2 regions of the Ralstonia sp. 24A2 genome follow, and region 2 is predicted to be linked to the other one. Evidence: predicted binding sites of a transcription regulator. Region 2 holds the regulator's gene; the other holds the start of a gene.

Region 1 (11,252 bases), on a different contig from region 2:
GCGTCGCCAGCGCCATCCGCGAGAAAAACGGATCAACGTTCACCCGCAGGCGGCCCAGCACGGCACCCGCCGCGCCCGAGGCCATCGCGGCGGCCTCGGTGATCCCCGTCAGGTGTGGGCCGACCTGTTCGTAGAGCCGGCGCCCCTCATCGGTGAGTGTGAGCGAGCGTGTGGTCCGCTCGATCAGGCGCACGCCGATGCGCGTCTCCAGCCGGCTGACTGCACGGCTCACCCCTGACGGCGACAACCCCAGCGCATCGGCCGCGCGCACGAAACTGCCGCTTTCCGCCACGGCTGCCAGTAGCGTGATGCCGGAAAACAGCTGCCCATCGAACGTCATGCAATCCCCTTCTGTTTGCGTCTATTACGGGAGTTTTTTCACGAATGATTTGCATGTTACGCACTTTATTCAAAACTGAGCGATCGGCACCATGGCGGCCTGTTCACCCGTTGGACCATCCACAAGGCAACCCAAGGAGCCGCACATGCAACAAGCATTGAAGACGCAAGGTGTTTCCATCCCCCGGCTGGGGCTCGGCACATTTCGCGTGCCCAACGAAGATTGCCAACCCGTGGTCGAAAGCGCGCTGGCGCTCGGCTACCGGCACATCGATACCGCCGCGATGTACGCCAACGAAGCGGCCGTGGGCGCAGCCATTGCTGCCTCGGGCCTGCCACGCGACCAGATCTTCGTCACCACCAAGGTCTGGCATGACCAACTCGCGCCGCAGGCCGTCCCGCAGGCGCTTGAGCAAAGCCTCGCCAAACTGAAGCTGGATTACGTTGATCTGTATCTCGTCCATTGGCCGGCGCCCGGCATGGACATGGCCGCAACGATGGAGGCCATGGTGGCGTTGCGCGAAAGTGGCCGTGTGCGCGCCATTGGCGTGTGCAATTTCAATCTGCCGATGCTCAAGACCGCCATTGACACGATCGGCGCGCCGCTCGCCTGCGTGCAGGTGGAATACCACCCGTTTCTGGATCAGTCGGCGCTGCTGGCTTATTTGGGCGGCAGGGGAATTCCGCTCACTGCCTACGCTCCGCTGGCACAAGGGCGCGTGGCGGAGGATGCCACGTTGCAGGCCATCGGCCGCAAGCATGGCGCATCGGCAGCACAGGTGGCCATTGCGTGGCTGATGGATCAACCCAACGTGATCGCCATTCCCAAGGCCCAGCGGCAAGAAAGCCAGCAAGCCAACCTCGACGCACTGAACCTGCGCCTGGACGATGCAGACCGCGCCGCCATTGCCGCCCTGCCCAAGGGGTTGCGCTACGTGCAGCCAGCCTTTGCGCCGGATTGGGATGCCGTGCCCACCTGACGCTCTAGCGTAGCCAAGTCAGCCACACGTACACGGTCCCAGCCGCAACAGCCAGAAACGGGACCGAGTACGCGTGAAACAGCAGCCAGGCGCGGCGGTCACCCGCCATGCGCAGCGCAATCAGGTTGGCCAGCGAGCCAACAAGCGTGCCAAACCCACCCACGCTCACCGCAAAGGCGATCATCGGCCAGTCGTGCGAATACTCGGCCAGCAGAATCGCCGCCGGCACATTGCTGATGACCTGCGACACGCCAATGCCGGCCCAGTACAAATGCATCGGATTGACCAACGCCAATGCATCCAGCGCCTGCCGCACCACGCCGAGCTGCGCCACCAGGCGCAGGTCGATGAACATCAGCACGAACACCAGCAGCAGGCCCCAGTCCACACGCGCCAGCACATAACGCGCGCCGATGAGGTAGAGCACGACCAGTCCGGCCAGCGCCGCCAGCGGGTATCCCAGGTCGGTCAGCACCAGAAATGGCACGTACAGCACCAGCGCTGGCAGCAGCAGGCGCTTGTGCACTTCCACATCACCAGTTTCAGCATGCAGATGGATCTCGTGCGATGGAAACGCCAGCCACGTGGCCACCAGCAGCAGCACCGTCAGCAAAATGACCATCGGCGCCATCTGCCAGACAAACGCTCCGAAGGACAACCCAGACTGGTGCCATAGGAAGAGATTTTGCGGGTTGCCGATCGGTGTAAGCGCCGAGCCCGCATTGACGGCCAGCGCCTCAAAAATGATCAACCGCGTGACGGGCAGCTTGGCCACCTGACGCAAACCGACCGTCAGCGGCACGATCACGAACAAGGCGACATCGTTGGTCAGCAACGTCGACAACGCCGCCGACGCGCCCACCAGGCTGAGCGCGAGCACGCGTTCGCTGCTGACGGCATCAACCAGACGCACGCCCAGCAATTGCAGCATGCCGCTGGATTCGACCGCCTTGGTCAGGATCAGCAAGCCCGCCAGCGCTGCAATCGTGTGCCAGTCGACTAACGATGGATAGTCAGCAATGCGCTGCGGCGACACGATCGAGAACACACCGCAGACGAACAGCAGCAGCCAGAAGAAAACGTCTTGCTTGAGGTTGTGCCAGAACGGCGGATGATGTTGCGCGGCAGTGGTTGGAGGGGATGCCGGCATGGCTTGTGCCATGCGCGTACGAGGCGAATCGCCGTGCATACGGAAAAACAGGAGGAAACGTTGGCGCAAAAGCGCACAAACCAACCGGGCGCGGTTTGCCCGGCCGATTGTACGTGCTGCGGCCTCAGCGGCTCAACTCAAGCGCTCAACCGCTGACCGGGCACGCGGTGCGCACCCGATCAAGGCTTGTCGGCCTGGCTTACGACTCGCGCGAGCCGCCGGAACCCGATCCGCCCGGACGATCCGACCCGCCAGACGAGCCCGTACCGCCAGCACTCGGGCGATCGCTCGTGCCACCGGCGCCACCCGGGTGGTAAGCCGACTGCGGCGTACGCTCCGGACCGCGATACTGGCCTGCCAGGCCGTGACCGCCGGTCGAGCCCCCCATCGAGCCAGACTGGCTGGCCTCGGTGCTCGACGTACCGCCTTGCAGCGGCTGGGTCGGATGGCTGGCGATCACGCGTTCGATCTCGGCAACCGCATCGCGCGGGGCTAGCACGACTTCCAGCCCCAGCGCGCCGGCCACGGCCATCAGCGTCGACAGGCGCGGGTCAGCGCGACCGGATTCCGCGCGCAAATACGCTTCGCGGGAGATGCCGGCCATCTTGGCGACGTCTTCCTGTTTGAGCTTGCGCGACTTGCGCAGACTGTGTAACTGCTTGAAGGGCTGTTCCATCTGTTCGCTCCTGCACCTGAGATGGGAAACATCGCCGGGCCCGGGGGACCCGCACGATGGGCTGAAAACAAAGCGAATGTCGGGTGCACTGCACCTTGATTCGCGGTCGTACACATGTGTGCGAGCGGTGTCATCGTTGTATTGCACACCGTTGCACACGCTTTGGGTGGCGGCCTCCGCGATGTGTTTTCTACAGAGTAGACGTAATTTCGACTGCACCCAACATTGACGCGTGATGAAAGCGCATCCCGCCATCTGTGTTTACCGTGACAAGCTCGGTAAGAGGTCGGTTCCCTCGCAGATGCTGTTTTCTTCGCTTGGTGTGTCACGTTTGTGACGTCTCATGCGCAAATCCTTGCACCCACACCACGTTTCGTCGATCCGCGCTTGCCCTATCCACCGATTGGAGGGGGGCCGAGTGAGAGAGAGAAATCTGAGGCCCCGACGTCACGAGCACAGGGAGGCGCGTGTCTTTCGTCACGCAATTGCCATGCCGGAAGGTGATTCGGCGGTCAGTTGAAGCGGGGCAGGAAAACCAGCGGATACCGGTTCAGTGGAAATCGCGGCTGGAGGTGGCCAAGCGCCCCAGAAGTGGCGTCAGATCCACCAGATGCTGAGCGACCAGATGCCGCGTCTCGCGTTCGCATTGCCATTTGCCGTAGACGCCCAGCAACTGGGCGTTCAGCACCTCACGGCGCTGGCGCTCGATCAGACGCGGCCAGAGCACGACATTGATGGTGCCGGTTTCGTCCTCTATAGAGACGAAGATGGTGCCCTTGGCCGTGCCCGGCCGCTGCCGCACCGTGACGATGCCGCAAGCCCGCGCGAGCTGTCCGTTGCGATAGCCCGCCAGCATGGCGGCGGTCACAAAGCGCATGTCGTCAAGCCGGGGCCGCAGCAGGCTGACCGGATGGCGCTGCAATGACAGGCCCAGGCTGCTGTAATCAGCCACCACTTCCTCGCCGATGGGCGGGGCGGGCAGCACAAGCGGCGCCTCTACCGGGCGGGCCTGGCGCAGCAGCGCGTGGTCGTGTCCGGGCTCCTGCAGGGCGAGCGTTTGCCACAACGCTTGTCGGCGATGGCCCGCCAGCGGTTTGAGCGCGTTGGCGGCGGCGAGCACGTTCAGGTCGTGGCGGTCCAGTTCTGCGCGATGCGCCAAGTCGTCCACGCTGGTGAAAGGGGCCTGCGCGCGGGCGGCTTCGATGCGTTCAGCAGCCGGCTTGCGCATGCCGCGAATGCGATTCAAACCGAGGCGGATGTCGGGCTGCTCCGCGCCATCGCCATCCGCACGGGGATGCAGCGTGCTGTCCCATACGCTGGCCGTCACGTCTGCCGGCAGTACACGCACCCGGCTACGCCGCGCTTCCTGCACCAGTTGCGACGGCGAATAGAACCCCATCGGCTGACTGTTGAGCAGCGCGGCAAAGAACGCCGCCGGCTCGTGGCACTTCAGGTAGCTGCTGACGTAGGCCAGCTTGGCGAAACCGGCCGCGTGGCTCTCTGGGAAACCGTATTCGGCAAAGCCCTCCATCTGCTTGCACAACGCTTCGACAAAAGCTCGGTCGTAGCCCTTTTCCTCCACCATCACCTGTACCAGGCGCTCCTGATGCTGCGTGAGGTTCCCCTTGCGCTTCCAGGCTGCCATGTCGCGGCGCAAACGGTCAGCCTCATCCGCGGTGAAATCGCCCGCATCCATGGCGATCTGCATGACCTGTTCCTGGAAGATCGGCACGCCCAGCGTGCGCTTCAATACGCCTTCGACCTCCTTGCCGGGATACGTCACGCAATTGGGATCACCATTGCGCTCCGCTTCACGCCGCTGCAGATACGGATGGACCATGCCCCCCTGGATCGGCCCCGGGCGCACGATGGCCACCTGGATCACCAGGTCGTAATACTTGCGCGGGCGCAGGCGCGGCAGCATCGATTGCTGCGCGCGCGATTCGATCTGGAACACGCCGATGGTCTCGGCACGGCAGATCATGTCGTAGGTTTCTTCGTCGCCCTCCGGCAGGTCTTGCATGGCAAGCTTTTCGGCCGTCTTGTAATACGCACGACGACCAGGCAGCGCATCGACCATATCGAGCGTGCGCCGAATGGCTGTGAGCATGCCCAGCGCCAGCACATCCACCTTCAGCAAGCGCAGCGATTCGAGATCATCCTTGTCCCACTGGATGACGCGGCGGTTCTCCATGGCCGCGTTCTCGATCGGCACCAGGCGTGAGAGCTTGTGCTGCGCGATCACGAACCCGCCCACGTGCTGCGACAGGTGGCGCGGAAAACCACGCAGCTCACCCACCAGTTCAGCCCAGCGCCGCACCAGCGGGGACTCCGGGTCCAACCCCTGCTGACCAGCACGCTCGGCAAACTCCTTACGGCTATCCCACCACGCCTGCCCCTTGGCTACCTGCTCGATGATGCCGAGATCGATGCCGAGCGCGCGTCCAACGTCGCGCAAGGCACTGCGCGTGCGGTACGTGATGAGCGCGGCGGCCAGTGCGGTGCGTGTCACGCCGTATTTCTCGTAGATGTACTGGATGACCTCTTCGCGGCGCTGGTGCTCGAAATCGACGTCGATGTCGGGGGGCTCGCTGCGTGCGCGTGAAAGGAAACGCGCGAACAACGCATTGCCGCTGTCCGGGTTCACCTCGGTGATCCCCAGGCAGTAGCACACCGCAGAGTTGGCCGCTGAGCCACGCCCCTGGCAGAGAATGTCCTTGCTGCGGGCGAACTTCACCACGTCGTAGACGGTCAGGAAGAACGGCTCGTAGCCCAGATCGGCAATCAGATCGAGCTCCATGCTGATCTGCTTGAGCACCTTCTTGGGCGTGCCTTGTGGGTAGCGCCGCTTGGCACCGGCGTGGACCTCGGCGAGCAGGTACTCGGCAGGTGTCATGCCTTCTGGAACGACCTCGCTCGGGTATTCATATTCGATTTCATCGAGCGAGAACTGGCACAGGCCGGCCAACTCCACACTGCGATGCAGGGCACGCTTGCCACGCTCGCCCTGGTAGAGAAACGCAAGCTGCATGCGCGTGCGCATGGCCTGCTCGGCGCTGGGTGACAGCTCCAATCCACACTCGGCAATCGGCTTGGAAAGGCGAATGGCCGTCAGCACATCGTGCAATGGCTTGCGCTGCCGCGTGTGCATCTGCACGCCGCCGGTGGCAACCATCGGCACATCGAGCTGCTCCGAGACTGCTGCCACCGTGCCGCGATGGCGGTCATCCGCATGACGCAGCGGCAACTCCAGCGCAATCGATAGCCGATCGCCAAACACGCGCTGGCACCACAACGCCTGCATGCGTAGTTGTTGCGGGTCGGCGTCATAGTCGGGCAGCAGAATCGCCAGGCAGTCAGGCACGCCGCGCAGGTGGGCCAACTCGCCCTTGGGCGCAGCCAAGTTATCGGCCAGCAGGCGGTATTCCCCTTTGGGCGCTGCCAGCCGCGCGTGCGTGATGACCTCGCTCAGGTTGCCGTAACCCTCGATGTTTTGCGCCAACAGCACCAACTGCAGCCAGGGCTCGCCCTGTCCATTGCGCACGGTAAAGCGGCTGCCGATGATGAGTTTGAAGTCCTCCTCCTTGGCGGTCACGAGGGCACGCGCGGTGCCGGCCACGGAGCATTCGTCGGTCAACGCCAAAGCCTGATAGCCGTATTGCTTGGCACGCTCCACCAGTTCTTTTGGGTGCGACGCGCCCGTCAGGAACGTGAAATTACTGATGCAATGCAGCTCGGCATAGTCAGGCAGGCCGATGGAGGGCGATGTGTCTGTCGCCATGACACGCTTAGCCGAACAGGCCGTGCAGATACCAGCGGGCGTCTTCCTCGCTGGCCGATGACGAAACACGCTCGCGGTAGACCCAGTAGCGCACAGCCTCCTCGCCTTCTGCGATGAAGTAGTCGCGCTTGATGAGGGCGTCGTCCCACCAGCCGGATTCGATGCGCTCGGGCAAGGACACCAGCCGCAGCGGTCCACGGTAGTACGGATAGTGTCGGCGCGTCAGCAGCGGGATGGGTTTCTCCAGCAGCCACAGCGGCCGCTCGGGTTGCTGCGCGTGCCACTGCGCCAGCGCCTGACGTGCGGCGGCGCGGCTGTGCGCGGTGGTGGCGGCGTTCACCTCTACCCAATGGTTGGCGCGCTCGGGGCGATGGTCGGCGCACGGCTGCGGGTGGCGCACGTTGCCCGCCCCTAAACGGGCAATGAGTGTGTCGATTAGGCGAGCCGCATCTTCCGCCCGGCCACCGGGTTCGGGAAACAACGATTCCGTAGGCGGTGCCAGCGGTGTGGCGTCCGTCACCGTCAGGCGCAGCTCAACCACCGGGGCGATCAGCGTGAGCCGGTGCATGCGCTCGTGCAGCACGCGTGACAGGTGCGCCAGCGTGCGAACCGGCTGCGCCAGGGCGATCTCCACCGGCGTGGAAGATGCGGCATCCTCACTGCTTCGGCCGCGCCGGCGTTCGTGCTCAAGCGCGAGCCGACAGGTCTTCGCCCCCAGTTGATGGGCCGATAACCAGCCAACCAGTTGCAACAGCAATTGCTCGGACGCAGCCAATACACCTTCGGCGCTGTCGATACGACCGGGCAGTTCCAGTGGCACATCAAAGCGCAGCGGTGCGGCAAACCATGTGAAGCTCTCATGTCCATCGCCATAGGCCGCGTCGAGCGTATCGACCAGCAGCGGCCCGCAGCGCCGTCGCAGGCCCGCACGTGGCAGCCCACGCAGATCGGCCAGTTGGCGACAACCAAGACCCTCAAGCCAATCCGGACGCGTCAGGCGTACCACGGCATCGATCGACAGTGCGTCTAGCAGGGTCGACATGCGCTTTAGCCGCACGGCCCGTCGTACACCGCCTTGCATTGCTGCGCGACGCCCACGCACCGGTGGCGTGCTCGCCAGCCATGCCGCACCGCGTGCCGTCGGTCCGGCGCCGAGCACAGGAACGGCGCCCAACCGGTACGCGCAATACTTCACCGCTCGGCACAGCGCGCGATGCCCGCCGAACAGGCGCAGGCTCGCCTCCACCTCAAGCAGCACCGTTGCCTCGTCGGCCACATCCAGCGTCACGTGCGGCGTGAATGCCAGCAGCGCCAGCGCCAGCGATTGCATCAGCCGCGCCTCGGCCGCCGGATCACGTTCAAGCTGCACGGCGTGCGGCACCAGCGCCTGCGCCCCCGCCCGGCGCAAGCCCGTGTGCACGCCTTCACGCGCCGCCAGACGGTTGGCTGACACCACGCGCTCCTGCTCCAGCACCACCACCGGCAGGGGCAGCGCGGCGGGGTCAGACCACTGGGGTCGAAGCGCGTCGAGCGGCAGACGGGGCAGATGCACCGCGATCCAGAACGGCATGATCAGAAGCGTCCGACAAAGCATCGAACGCAGAGGAAGACGACAGCGCGGCCAGCAGCGCCGCAGTGGCCGGGTCCATGGTGAATGGCTCGGCAGGCTGCGTGGGCAGCGGACGAACGGAAGCGCGCCCTGCCTGCAGCGGATCCGCCAACGGCAACAGCAGCGGCGTGTCACGCAATGGCCCGCGCCGCTTGTGAAAGAGAATGGACAGCGCATCACCACCCGCCGGCACCAGCCCAAGACGCAGCACCGCCGGTGATGACTCACGCAGCGCCTGTGCCGGCCGGAACACCCAGATAGCGCTCTCGCCTGCTTGTGCCAGCACCTGCAGCCGGCGCAGCGCGCCGGGGCGCGCCTGGTTCAGCCAAATCAGCACGCCGCCAAATGCCTGGCTGCGTACGATCTGCTCGGCTGCCCACAGCAGGTCGGCCGGCTGGTCGGCGCGCACCCAGACAATCTGCTCAGGAGAGAAATCCCAGCCGACCAGCCGCACCGCGTTAGGTAGATAGGGCGGGCCGACCAAGGCAATGCGCCCTGCCCCAGCGCACAGCGTGGACAGTGCCGGACGCAGCAGACGGCACTCACCGATACCAGGCTGGGGGCACAGCAGTTCTGTCAGCCCACCCAGCGGCCAGCCGCCGCCGGGCAATTCGGTGTTCAGTGCGTCGTAACCGGTGGCCAGAACGCGGCCACTGGCCCGGGCCAGGCTGCCTGCACGCCACAGCGCCGGGTGCAGTGTCTCAGGCGCTGGTACTATCCGGGCTCTTTGCGCAGGCAGGCGCGACACACACACCGCCGGCCCAGTGGCGACAGGGTGTTCCGCGACACCTTCAGCGGGAAAAAGAGACGGGGACGGCGCAAACATGGAAAGCGCGGGGGACAAATCGCAAATACTGTATGGATATACAGTATCACAACTTTCGCTCTGCGCTAGCCTGTTTCTAAACGTCCTTGCCGTTGTTCCATCTTGTCGCCCCATCCCGCCTTGCCACCAACGGTGCGCAACCGAACCCACCTGGAGAAAACCGTGTTCACTTGCAAAAACCAGAGCTGCGGCACGCAGTGGGAACCGTCCGAAGTCGTCATCAAGGACGAAGGCCAGGGGCCGCTGTTCCGCTGCACGCTATGCGGCGCACGCAACTACGTCGAGCGCTTCGAGGCCGACGACGGCACGGTCGTCTACGAGCAAATCGAAGGCCGGCCGTTCAATTGAACCGACGCAACAACATGACCACCGAACCGACCGCCACGCCCTTCAGTACCCTGGCACTCGCCCCCGCCGTGCTCGCGAACCTCGCGCAGCTCGGTTACACCGACATGACGCCGATCCAGGCCGCGAGCCTGCCGATCACGCTGGCGGGCCACGACCTGATCGCACAGGCGAAGACCGGCAGCGGCAAGACCGCGGCGTTCTCGCTCCCGCTGCTCACGCGACTCGACGCACGCAGCTTTGACGTGCAGGCGATGGTGCTGTGCCCAACGCGTGAACTCGCTGATCAGGTCACGCAGGAAATCCGCCGCCTCGCGCGCGCCGAAGAGAACGTGAAGGTGCTGACGCTCTGCGGTGGCACCCCGATGCGCCCGCAGGCGGAAAGCCTTGAACACGGTGCACATATCGTCGTCGGCACGCCGGGTCGCATCATGGACCACCTCGAACGCGGCAATCTCGCGCTCGATGCGCTCAAGACACTGGTGCTCGACGAAGCGGACCGGATGCTCGACATGGGCTTCTTCGACGATATCGCGACGGTCGTGCGCCAGTGCCCGACCGACCGGCAGACGCTGCTGTTTTCGGCGACCTACCCGGACGGCATCGCCAAGCTGTGCCGGCAGATCCTGCGCAATCCGAAAGAGGTGAAACTCGAAGAGCGCCACGACGACAGCAAGATCCGCCAGCGCTTCTACGAGGTGACCGACAACAAGCGGCTGCATGCCGTCGGGCTGCTGCTCAAGCACTATCGCCCGGTCAGCACGCTTGCGTTCTGCAACACGAAGCAGCAATGCCGCGACCTGCTCGACGTGCTGCGCGCAGAGGGCATCCATGCGCTGGCGTTGCATGGCGAGCTTGAGCAACGCGAACGCGACCAGGTGTTGATCCAGTTCGCGAACCGAAGCTGCTCGGTGCTGGTTGCGACCGACGTTGCCGCACGCGGGCTCGATATCGCACAACTTGAAGCAGTGATCAACGTCGACGTGACTCCCGACCCCGAAGTGCACGTGCATCGGATCGGCCGCACGGGCCGCGCCGATGAGAACGGCTGGGCGCTGAGCCTTGCGAGCATGGACGAGATGGGCCGTGTCGGCAATATCGAGGAGGTGCTTGGGCGCGAGGTCGAATGGCATCAGCTCGACGAACTCGATACCAGCAACGACGGGCCGCTGCTGCCGCCCATGGAAACGCTGCAGATTCTCGGCGGGCGCAAGGACAAGATCCGTCCCGGCGATGTGCTCGGTGCGCTGACTGGCGACGCTGGTTTTCGCGGCGACCAGATCGGCAAGATCAATGTGACCGAATTCTCGACCTACGTCGCCGTCGAGCGTGGCATCGCGCGCGACGCGCTGCGCAAGCTCAACGGGGGCACGGTGAAGGGCAAGAAGGTCAGGGTTCGATTGATGGACGAATGACGCCGGTGGCTGGTCAGTGCTTGGCCGGCGCCTTGCACAGCCCCTGGTTGTAGAGGATCGCCTTGCTGGTGGATGCGTAGTTGTCGGCGTCGCACGGCGGCAGGAAGCTTGAACTGTCGCCCTGCATGCGC
Region 2 (11,252 bases):
CTGGCGAGACAAACGCCTCCACCGCGTAGGTATGCCCCTTCTGCACATCACGCGCTGCGTGCACGCGCTGGTTGAGCGCTACCAGCACACTCCGCCCACGCGAGGCCGGATGGGCCGCCAGACGCACAGCGTTCAGCAGGTTCAGCGGGCCATCCGCAGACAGCGATGTCGACGGCCGCATCGCCGCAGTCACAACAATGGGCGTGTCGCCCTGCTGCGTCAGGTGCAGCAGCATGGCAGTCTCTTCGAGCGTATCGGTGCCGTGCGTGATGACCACGCCATCCACGCGCTCAACGTCGATCCAGTGGCGGATCCGCGCGACCAGCTTTTCCCACACGTCGAAGGTCACGTCCTTGCTGTCGATCTGCGCGACCTGTTCAGCACGCACGTTGGCGATGCGCTCCAAGCCAAGCTTGCTGGCAGCGAGCAGTTGGTCGATGGGCACGGCGCCCGCACGGTAGCGGGCAGCGGAGCCGGCATCATCGGCAGACCCGGCGATCGTGCCGCCGGTGGCGAGGATGGCAATGGTAGGCAAGGACATCGTTGCAGACATGCGTGGTGGGCAAGGCGCGCATTGTATCCGCGCGCCCCGCCTTTGCCGACGCGGGATTGCCCTTGGGCGAGCGCCAAAGCAAAACACCGGCACACAGGCCGGCGTTTGCAGCAAAAGCAGCGTCGCTTACTTCTCGACGAAGGCGCGCTCGATCACGTAGTCACCGGCTTCGCCCATGCGCGGGGAAATCTTGAAGCCGCGCGCGTCGAGCAGCTTGCAGGTGTCTTCCAGCATGGCCGGGCTGCCGCAGATCATGGCGCGATCCACGGCCGGGTCCATCGGTGGCAGACCGATGTCGGCGGACAGCTTGCCGTTGTCCACCAGATCGGTCAGGCGACCCATGTTGCGGAACGGCTCACGCGTGACAGTCGGGTAATAGATCAGCTTCTCACGCACCTGGTCGCCGAAGAATTCGTTGTTCGGCAGTTCGCTGGTGATGAAGTCGGCATAAGCCAGCTCGCTCACCTGGCGCACGCCGTGCAGCAGTACGACCTTTTCGAAGCGCTCATAGGTGTCCGGGTCCTGGATGATGCTCATGAACGGCGCCAGACCGGTGCCGGTGCCGAACAGGTAGAGGTTCTTGCCGGGCAGCAGATCGTCCAGCACAAGCGTACCGACCGGCTTCTTGCTCACCAGCAGTTTGTCGCCCACCTTCAGGTGCTGAAGGCGCGAGGTGAGCGGGCCGTTCTGCACCTTGATGCTGAAGAACTCCAGATGCTCTTCATAGTTGGGGCTGGCGATACTGTAGGCGCGCATCAGCGGCTTGCCCTCGACTTCCAGACCGATCATGACGAAATGGCCGTTGTGGAAGCGCAGCGCCTGGTCGCGCGTGGTCTTGAAGCTGAACAGCGAGTCGTTCCAGTGATGGACGCTCAGAACGGTCTCTTGATTGAAAGCGGACATGGTGACGTTCGGGCCAGCCCAGGGAGGCTTTATGGCAGTGCAAAATCGGTCAAGGCCTTGATTTTATGCGATTCCCCTTAGCCGCGCCTGTATGGATTGCGCATAAGCTTCTAACCAGCCGCATAGGTTTTGACGTGGATCAGAGGTAACGGCGCGCTCATGCAACACGTCACAACAAAATCACTTGCGCTTCCCGCGTCACTGTATAAAATCACAGCACCTGTTCAGATATACAGTACTCCATGGCCACCCTCACCCCCCGCCAGCAGCAGATCTACGACCTGATCCGCCAGACGATCCAGCGCACCGGCTTTCCGCCCACCCGCGCCGAGATCGCCGCGGAGTTCGGTTTCTCGTCGGCCAATGCCGCCGAAGAACACCTGCGGGCACTGGCGCGCAAGGGGGTGATCGAACTGACGCCCGGTGCTTCGCGTGGCATCCGGCTGCGGGCGACGGGCGCAGATGCGAGCCACCACCAGTTCTCGCTACCGTCGATGGGGTTGATGCAGTTGACGCTGCCGCTGGTTGGCCGCGTGGCCGCGGGCAGCCCGATCCTGGCCGCCGAACATATTGATCGGCAATACCAGGTCGATCCGTCGCTGTTCTCTGCCCAGCCCGACTTTCTGCTGAAGGTGCGCGGCATGAGCATGCGCGACGCCGGCATCCTGGATGGCGACTTGCTGGCCGTGCAACGCGCCACCGAAGCCGCCAACGGCAAGATCGTCGTCGCACGCCTGGGCGACGACGTCACGGTCAAGCGCTTCCAGCGTAAGGGCCGCCATGTTGAGCTGATTGCTGAGAACCCGGATTTCGAGCCAATCCACGTCGATCTGGATCGCGATGAGTTCCACCTGGAAGGATTGGCTGTCGGCCTGATCCGGCCAGCTGCCCCGTAAGTCTAAGGCGCACGCGCGCCACTTCCTTTGCCGTTTTGTCCTACCCGGAGGTGAGCCGCTGGCTCGCCGGGGCGGCGTCTTGCCGTCCGTTTTTTCACCCGAACCCACGAGGTCTGCCATGCGACTCGGATCGATGTCTTCCCGCCGCCCGGTGCATCCGGTGCCCTTCCGCCAAACCCAGGGCGTGCGCATCTATCAGGGGGAGCAACGCCGCACGATGGTCGGCAGCATGGCCGCGATCTGCCGCATGCTGGACGCCATTCCGGCAGCAGCGCGCCCGGCGGGCGCCGAACGTTGTTGACGCCAATGCATCACGTTGCAGCACCGATCAGGGCAATCCCCAATGCTGCCGCCGCAACTGATTTCATACACTGGCCGGGCCCTGAGGACAGGGCTTTCTTCAACTGATTTTCGGCCCGCCATTTGTGCGGGCTGTTTTTTCAGTCCGCATGTTGATGCAGCGCCACATTCGCGAATGTTTCGCTGGCAAAACGGACGTTTACCCGGATTTTGTTTGGCGTGCGTGACAGTAGTATTGCTAGTGCCCTCAGGGGCAATTGAGATCGCTGAATTCGAAGCCCGCTGACTGCGGGCTTTTTTTTTTGCGCTACACCGCCGGCCAACGCTAAACGCTGCCCGCCTTCTCCACTACGAGAATCCGCGCCGCACCACGCGGATGTGCCACATGCTCGCAGCCGATACCTGCAAAGAAGATGTCGCCCGGCTCCAGCACTGCAACCTTCTCCTCGTCGGCTTCTCGATAGTGCATATCGACGGCACCGTCGAGCACCACGAAGACCTCCTCGCCATCGTTCACATGCCAGCGGTAAGGCTGATCAGCCCAATGCAGGCGCGTCGTGATGCCACCCATGTTGGCAATGTCGAGCGCGCCCCAAGCACGCTCTGCTGTGAACGACTTGGCGCGGATGATCTTCATGGCGATCGTGCGACAGTTACTGCATCGACGGTAGGTTGCCGATGCGCACCAGCATCTCGGTGAACATCTGCATGTCCAAGTCGAGATCCGGCACTTCCTTGTACTCGTTGGCGTTGTGCGCGGTGTACTTCTTGCCGGGCATGGCCGGGCCGAAATTGATGGCATTCGGCATCAGCTTGGCGGTCGTGCTGCCAGCAGTCGGCACGGGCTTGGCGTCCAGGCCCGTCGTGTCGCCGTAGATGTTAAGCAGCGTCGACAGCCAGGCGCCCTTCGGATCGCGCGCCATCCAGTTGCCCTGGTCGTAGTTGATTTCCAGCGCGACGTGGTTGGCGTTGGCCCACGCGTTGATCTTGCCAGCGATCTCGCCGCGCAGCGCGTCGGGTGTCTTGCCACGCGGCATGCGCACGTTGGCAGTCACCTCCACGCGGCCGTTCTTGTCACCGATCACGGTAGGCGAGATGGTGAGCGGGCCCATGAAATCGTCCTTGTAGGCGACGCCGATAGTGTTGCCCAGGTAGTCGGTGCCGTAGAGGTCGGTCAGGTAGCGCACGGCATGGGCGTAGGCATTGTCGGCCAGGCCCAGATCCGCCGCGCGCAGGAACAGCGCCAGGCGCGGTAGCGGATTCACGCCCTCTTCCGGGCGCGAGCCGTGCGCCGAGGTACCAGTAACCTTCACGACGATGCTGTCTGCGTTGCGCGTGATGTCGATCGAGAACTTGCCCTGCGCTGCCAGGCTACTCACAAAGGCATCGCGCTTGGCTTCAAGCGCGGCGGCAGCCACGCCCAGATCACCACCCTTGAGCGTGGCGGTCGCCGTCTGCGGGACAGAACTGGCCGACGCCGCACCCGTCATCGAAGCAATGGCCGTGCGGGATGCATCGCCAGCCTGCGCGGGGAAGAACACCTTCAATGCGCCCGTGCCCTTCTCGGCCACCACGGCCGGGTACTTGCTGTCGAGCACGATGTTGTACGCGGGCAATTGCGTACGCTCGCGGTAGTACTTCATGCCATCGCCGCCGGTTTCTTCGGTGGTCTCGATCATCAGGCGGATCGTGCGTGCGAGCGGCACGCCGCTGTCCTTGACCGTCTTCATGGCGTACAGCGCGGCGGCGATCGAACCCTTATCGTCAATGGTGCCGCGGCCGTACAGCAGGTTGCCGACGCGCGTGACCTTGAACGGATCGAGCTTGGTGCCGTCGCCGAGCACCCATTCCTCAGCCTTGGCGGGCACGACGTCGGCATGCGTCAGGATGCCGAATTCGTCCGAGCCGGTACCAGGCAGCGTGACTTCAAACACGCGGTTGTCGACGTTGCGGTACGTCAGGCCAAAGTCATGCGCCATGCCCTCGACCAGCTTGCCGAACGCCACGATGGCGGGGTTTTCGTATTGCGGAATCTTGTCGTCGCGCACCGTGGGCAGCGCGACCATCTTTTCGATCGAGCCGATCACGGCCTGCTGGTTGTGCAGACGGTTGTACACGCCGAGCAGGCGGCCGATGTTGACGAGATCGTCGCCCGTCAGCGCAGCCCTCTTCTGATACGCGGCAATGCTGCCTGCAACCTGCGGATCCGCCTTGGCAGCGGCAGCCAGGAAGCTGTTCAGATCAGCCGAAGCCTTGGATTGCTCGGCCGCAACCAGCGCGTCGAGTTGAGGTTTCTGGAGCGTGGCAGCGAAGGCGCCGGCGCCAAACGCGAGCGACAAAGCGACCGTCAGCGAGGACAGACCCATATGGACAGTGCGGGCAGTGCGTTGCATTGAAACGTTTCCGAGAAAGGCGAAGGCGCCATCATAGGGGCGATGCCTGACGCGCGCATTGTGCAGCGCCGCAACCCTGACTGCTCGGGCCATGCAGCGATGCGCGTTATGCTTGAATCTTTCCCAGGAGGCTCGCCACATGGAACCGTGTCTGGACACCGCCCCCACGCTGCTCGACGTACTGGAGGAGCTGCGTAAGCGCGAACCCATCTTCCATCGCCCCGAATTCGGCACGCGCCGCGAAGATTTCGAGCGCATGACTACGGAGGATTTCTGGGAAGTCGGCGCCTCAGGCCAGCGCTACAGCCGCAGCTACGTGCTCGGCGTGCTGGATGCCCGCCATGGACACATCGGGGAGGAGTTCTGGCAAACGCGGGACTTCCGCTGCCAGGAGATCGCGCCGAACAACTACCTGCTGACGTACACGCTGGTGCAATCGAACCGCACGACGCGCCGGTCAACACTTTGGCGACGCACGGTGGATGGCTGGAAGGTCGTGTACCACCAGGGCACGGTAGTCGCAGACGCCTGAACGCAAAAAAGCCCGCAAAAAGCGGGCTTTTCTACAAATCTTTGGGGTGACCGATGGGATTCGAACCCACGACAACCAGAATCACAATCTGGGACTCTACCAACTGAGCTACGGCCACCATTGCACAACCAGTCAGAGCTGACTGATTCGCGAAAAACGAGATTATACGGGTATTCTTTCGGTGTGACTAGGGGGTGGTGCAATTTATGCTGCGACCGCCTCCTCGCCCGACTCTTCACCCCGCCGCAAGTGCGTGCGCGCCTCATCAAACAACGCATGTGCACCTGCCAGCGTCTTGACGCGACCAAGCGCCTTGGAGTCCGACAGCACACGCCGCCAGCCGCGCGCACCCGCCACACCGCGATATAGCCCCAGCATGTGCCGCACCGCCGCGCCGGCATAACCACCCCGCTCCACCCAGCGGCCGACGTAGGCAATCATGGCGTCCTCGATCTCGGCGCGCGTGAGGGCTTGCGTGCCCGCGTCGTAATAACGCGCGTCAAACGCGGCCATCAGATGCGGATGGTGATACGCCTCGCGGCCGATCATCACGCCGTCGATGTGCGCGAGATGCGAGTCGATCTGCTCCAGCGTCTGTACGCCGCCATTGAGCAGGATCTCCAGATGCGGGAAATCGCGCTTGAGTTGATAGACGACCTCATAGCGCAGCGGCGGAATCTCGCGGTTTTCCTTCGGGCTCAAGCCTTTGAGGATGGCATTGCGCGCGTGGACGATGAACGTCTCGCAACCGGCCTCGGCGATGGTGCCGACGAAATCGCGCACGAAATCGTAGGTTTCAATCGTATCGATGCCAATGCGGTGCTTGACCGTGACGGGAATCGACACGGCGTCACGCATCGCCTTGACCCCTTCGGCCACCAGCTTGGGCTCGGCCATCAGGCACGCGCCGAACGCACCACGCTGCACGCGCTCGGATGGGCAACCGCAATTGAGGTTGATTTCCTTGTAACCCCATTGCTGGCCGAGGCGTGCGGCCTGGGCCAAGTCGCCAGGTTCGCTGCCGCCCAACTGCAGCGCGACCGGGTGCTCGACCTCGTCGAAATCGAGGTGGCGCGGCACGTCGCCGTGCAGCAGCGCGCCGGTGGTCACCATTTCCGTATAGAGCCAGGTGTGGCGCGAGATCTGGCGATGAAAAAAACGACAATGGCGATCCGTCCAGTCCATCATGGGTGCGACGGACAGGCGGCGCGGGTTCGGTGTGGGGCGTTCAGCAGTCACAGCACAATCAACAGTTCAATTCAGGCGCGCAGTTTACCGGCTTCTAGTCCGACAACCCCAGCAGCGGATGCTGCTCGCGGCGCCACGGCGAGACAAAGAACGCGGCCACTTCGTCATCGCGCACAGTGTCGATGCTCGCATGCTTCCACTTGGGCGAATGATCCTTGTCGACGGCGAGTGCGCGAATGCCTTCGATACCGTCACCCTCGGCAAATACGTGCGTCATCATGTCCAATTCGCGACGCAGTTCGTCGGCCAGCGTGGCGTGGCGGCCACGGCGGATCAGCTCCAGCGTCACAGCCATCATCAGCGGCGAGCGTTTGGCCATGTGTGCGGCGGTCTGCGCGGCCCACTCGGCGTCGGTGCTTGCGGCCAGATCGGCCAGGATTGCGGGAACGGTAGCCCGGCCAAAACAGGCATCGATCGCGGCGCGATGCAGGCCAACGACAGCCTTGGCGGCGTCCGGCTCAGTCGCAGCTTCGGTAAAACACGTAGCGATCTGCGCTGCGCTGCTCCAATTGCCATCACGCAAGCGCTGCACGATGGCAGCCAACGCCTCGGTCGTGACGTGGCAATCCGCCAAGCCAACCGACAGCGCATCCGCCGCTTCGATCATCTGCCCGGTCACGCCCAGGTATTCGCCCACGTGGCCCGGCACGCGTGCCAGGAACCAGCCGCCGCCCACATCCGGGAACAGGCCGATGTTCGTTTCGGGCATGGCCATCTTTGTGCGCTCGGTCACCACACGCAGCGATGCGCCCTGCGAGATGCCCATGCCGCCGCCCATGACGACGCCATCCATCAACGCGATGTAGGGCTTGGCGTAGCTGAAGATCAGGTGGTTGAGGCGGTACTCCTCGGTGAAGAAGGTGACGAGCTGCGGGTCACCCGCCGTGGCGGCGCGATGGAAGAAGCGGATGTCGCCGCCCGCGCACAGGGCCTTGCCGCCCTCGCCGCGCAGGATGACCGCGTGGACTTCTGGATCATGCTGCCAGGCCATCAGCGCATGCGACATCGCGCGGATCATCTCCAGCGACAGCGCGTTGAGCGCCTGCGGCCGGTTCAGCGTCAGCCAGCCGATGCCGCCGCGTACTTCAGCGATCACGTTGGGTTGGGCGTCAGTCTGGGGCGCGGCGGAAGCAGTGGATTGCATGTCTCTCGTGTTGTGTTTTGGGAATGACGGGTCGCACTGTACACGACGCGCTCCTTAAGCGAGGAAGGGCTCTAGCCCGCCCCCTTTCGCGGCGCAAGTGTTGGGCGTATATCTGCCGGTTGGAGACAACACACATCACAACAATCCGATGACCCCTGCCAACGGCGCCCCGGGCGCGTCCAGTTTTGACCCGGGCCTGATCCTGCTGGCCTTTGCGCCGGTCTTCCTGCTGACCATCGGCGCGGAAGCGTGGTACTGGCGCAAGCGCGATCCCTCCATCTACAGCTTCAAGGACACCGTTTCAAACGCATGCCTCGCGCTCATGCACCAGGCATCTGACGCGTTCTTCCTGTGGCTGATGATCAAGACGGTGTATTCGTGGACGTACAGCCACGGCCTGCGTGCGGTGCCTGAGACGTGGTGGTCGTTCGCGCTGCTCCTGCTGCTGCAGGATTTTCTGTACTACTTCTTCCACCGCGCCAGCCACCGCGTGCGCTGGATGTGGGCGTCGCACGTGACGCACCATTCGTCGGAAGGGATGAATTTTTCGACCGCGTTCCGCCAGAGCCTGACCTATCCGATTTCCGGGATGTGGTTGTTCTGGATTCCGCTTGCGTGGATTGGCTTTACGCCTGACTGGGTGATCCTGGCCGTCGGCTTGAACCTGGCGTTCCAGTTCTTCGTGCATACGCGGCTGGGTGCGCTGGATTCGCGCTATGCGGGCTTTTGGCGCTGGCTGGGGCAATACGTGAACACGCCGTCGGTGCATCGCGTGCACCACGCCAAGAACCCGCAGTACATCGACCGCAACTACGCCGGCGTACTGACCATCTGGGATCGCATGTTCGGCAGCTTCGTCCCCGAGGAAGACGCGCCCATCTTCGGCATCACGCGACAAGTGCACACGCATAACCCACTCACCCTCACCTTCCACGAATGGCGCGACATGTGGGGCGATGTGTTCCGCGATCGGGACTTGCGCTACCTGTGGAAGCCGCCCGAGTGGCGCAGCCCTCGTTCGGCAGTGACCGCCGAGGCAATGCCACTCACATGAGCGCTCACATGAACGGCGGACCGAAGCGCGTCGCGACGCTGTCGGTGGAATCGAACAGATCCCGCAACACCGCACTGGTGCACGTCGGCTGCACATACAGGTAGAACGCCACTTCCGGCAGACGCGGCAAGCCATCTGCCTCGGTCAGTACGCGCATGTTTGCATCGAGCAATTCGGTCGTGCGCGCCGTCACGCCCAGCCCCGCGCTGATCGCAGCCTTGATGCCCGTAAGCGTGGGCGACAGATAGCTCGTGCGCCATGGAATGTGGTGCGCATCCAGGCACTCGATCGAGAGCTGGCGGAACAGGCTCAGCTCATCAGCCATCACCAGCGGCACCGGTGCGGCGGGGTTGAAGATGAAGTCTTCCGCGCAGATCCACACCATGGGCGACGTGCGCAGCTTGATGCCGGGAAACGCATCGTCATAGCGCGTAGAGATCGCCAGATCGAGCGTCTTGTCGCGCAGCGCGTCCATCAGGAACGGGCTGCGGCCGACGTTGATTTCCATCTGCAGTTCCGGCGACAGCTTCGACAGCCGCCGCAGCAGATTCGGCAGGATCGAATCCGCCACATCGTGTGGCGAGCCGATGCGGATTTTTTCGATCGGGCCGCCCGTCTGGATCACCTGCACGGCCTGGTCATTGAGCGCCAGGATCTTGTGCGCGTAGGCGACGAGCCGCACGCCGTCCGGCGTCATCATCTTGTGGCGACCGCGTTTTTCGAACAGCGCGCAGCCCATTTCCTCTTCCAGCCGCTGCATTTGCTGTGTCACGGCGGACTGCGTGCGCCCCACCCGTGCCGCTGCCGCGGCAAACGTCTCGTGCTGCGCAATCGCCACGAAGGTGCGCAGCAAATCGATGTCCAGATTCCGCATCTCGATCCCGATACTTCAGAAGGCCTAATGAATCCGGGCCAAAAATTAAATTGTTCTGTTCAATTTTGGCCGATAACCTGCCTGAAACACAAATAACACTGAACGAATAAACGTTCGGGCAGACACCCAAGCCGCTGGGCATGCGGTCCGGCCTCGCGAATCGGCGGGTCAGGCAATCGGTTTCATACAAAGGAGGAAACCATGTGGGTATGGAAATGGGCGCAGGCCGCTGCGGCTCTGGCGCTGGGCACCGTGGGCGTAGCAAGCGTGGCGCATGCCGACGCGCTGACCGACATCAAATCGCGCGGCACGCTGGTCTGCGGCACGCAGAACGCCAGTGAGCCGTATGCCTTTCCTGATGCCACCACGCGGCAGATCGTCGGCTTTGATGTGGATGTGTGCAGTGCACTGGCCAAGGGCCTGGGCGTCAAGCTGGAGCACCGCGCGCTCTCGACCGATGCCCGCATTCCCGAGCTGAAAACCCATCGCGTGGATGTGCTGGCCGCCGCCGTGGCATGGATGCCGGCACGCGCCGCGCAGGTCGATTTCAGCAACCAGTATTTCGTCGCGCCAATCCGGGTGCTGGTACGTGCGGATTCGCCCATCCAGACGCTGGATCAACTTGCCAACAAGAAGATCGCCGCGTCGGAAGGTTCCAGTTCGGCGGCGGTGTCGGTAACGCGCCTGCCGGACTCGCACCTGCTGACCTTCCACGATATTTCGTCGGCATATCTAGCCCTGCAGCAAGGCAAGGTCGACGGCCTGGTGGCAGGGCAACTGGTGCTGGCGCGCTTTGCCAACGAGGCGGCGCAGAAAGGCGGCCAGCAATATCGCCTGCTGACGGCGCCCGTCTATGAAGAGCGCTGGGGCGTGGTGATGAACAAGAACGAGCCCGCGCTGATGGCGGCCGTCAACAAGGTGCTGGCGGACTACGACCAGTCCAGCGGCCTGCAGACGAGCTTCGACAAGTGGCTCGGCGCCAAGTCGGTCTACAAATTCTCGCGCGACTACAAGGTCGAACCGATCAAGCCGCAGTAAGCCAGGGCGGCCGACATGTTCGATCTCTCGTTCCTGTTAGAAGACGGCTACCTGCGCCTCTTCCGGGACGGCATCCTGACCACGTTGCGTCTGTTTGTCGTCTCGGGCCTGCTGGCCATCGTCGTTGGTGTCACGCTGGCCACGCTGCGCGCGCTGCCGGTGCGTGCGTTCAAGGCGTTCGTCATCGTGTTTGTCGAATACCACCGCAACGTGCCGATGCTGGTGCAGATTCTGGTGTGGTACTTCGGCGTGCCGCAGTTGCTGCCGGAGTCACTCCGGGAGTGGATCAACGCCGGCAACACGGAGTTCTTCTTCGC

Evidence for each region. The regulator LexA, encoded in region 2, represses DNA repair genes until DNA is damaged. The targets are predictions, from matches to a motif close to ACTGTATNNNNATACAGT.
Region 1: imuA (translesion DNA synthesis-associated protein ImuA) is a predicted target of LexA. The motif match lies at 9,389-9,406, and genes of this name have one in related genera.

Annotation. Positions count from the first base shown of each region.
Region 1 covers NZ_JBPVZD010000003.1:1,687,356-1,698,607, reverse strand. The annotation lists gene ACS13N_RS25240 (LysR family transcriptional regulator) at 1-340, opposite strand, end outside; gene ACS13N_RS25235 (aldo/keto reductase) at 486-1,319, shown strand; gene ACS13N_RS25230 (anion transporter) at 1,324-2,508, opposite strand; gene ACS13N_RS25225 (helix-turn-helix transcriptional regulator) at 2,669-3,145, opposite strand; gene ACS13N_RS25220 (error-prone DNA polymerase) at 3,696-6,926, opposite strand; gene ACS13N_RS25215 (Y-family DNA polymerase) at 6,934-8,496, opposite strand; gene imuA (translesion DNA synthesis-associated protein ImuA) at 8,429-9,361, opposite strand; gene ACS13N_RS25205 (hypothetical protein) at 9,524-9,709, shown strand; gene dbpA (ATP-dependent RNA helicase DbpA) at 9,724-11,121, shown strand; gene ACS13N_RS25195 (hypothetical protein) at 11,135-11,252, opposite strand, start outside.
Region 2 covers NZ_JBPVZD010000002.1:2,058,088-2,069,339, reverse strand. The annotation lists gene ACS13N_RS14540 (asparaginase) at 1-541, opposite strand, end outside; gene ACS13N_RS14535 (ferredoxin--NADP reductase) at 680-1,456, opposite strand; gene lexA (transcriptional repressor LexA) at 1,699-2,352, shown strand; gene ACS13N_RS14525 (hypothetical protein) at 2,471-2,653, shown strand; gene ACS13N_RS14520 (cupin) at 2,978-3,289, opposite strand; gene ACS13N_RS14515 (dipeptidase) at 3,306-5,045, opposite strand; gene ACS13N_RS14510 (DUF4440 domain-containing protein) at 5,185-5,577, shown strand; tRNA gene ACS13N_RS14505 (tRNA-His) at 5,620-5,695, opposite strand; gene dusA (tRNA dihydrouridine(20/20a) synthase DusA) at 5,782-6,816, opposite strand; gene ACS13N_RS14495 (enoyl-CoA hydratase/isomerase family protein) at 6,860-7,969, opposite strand; gene ACS13N_RS14490 (sterol desaturase family protein) at 8,118-9,023, shown strand; gene ACS13N_RS14485 (LysR substrate-binding domain-containing protein) at 9,028-9,897, opposite strand; gene ACS13N_RS14480 (transporter substrate-binding domain-containing protein) at 10,099-10,935, shown strand; gene ACS13N_RS14475 (amino acid ABC transporter permease) at 10,951-11,252, shown strand, end outside.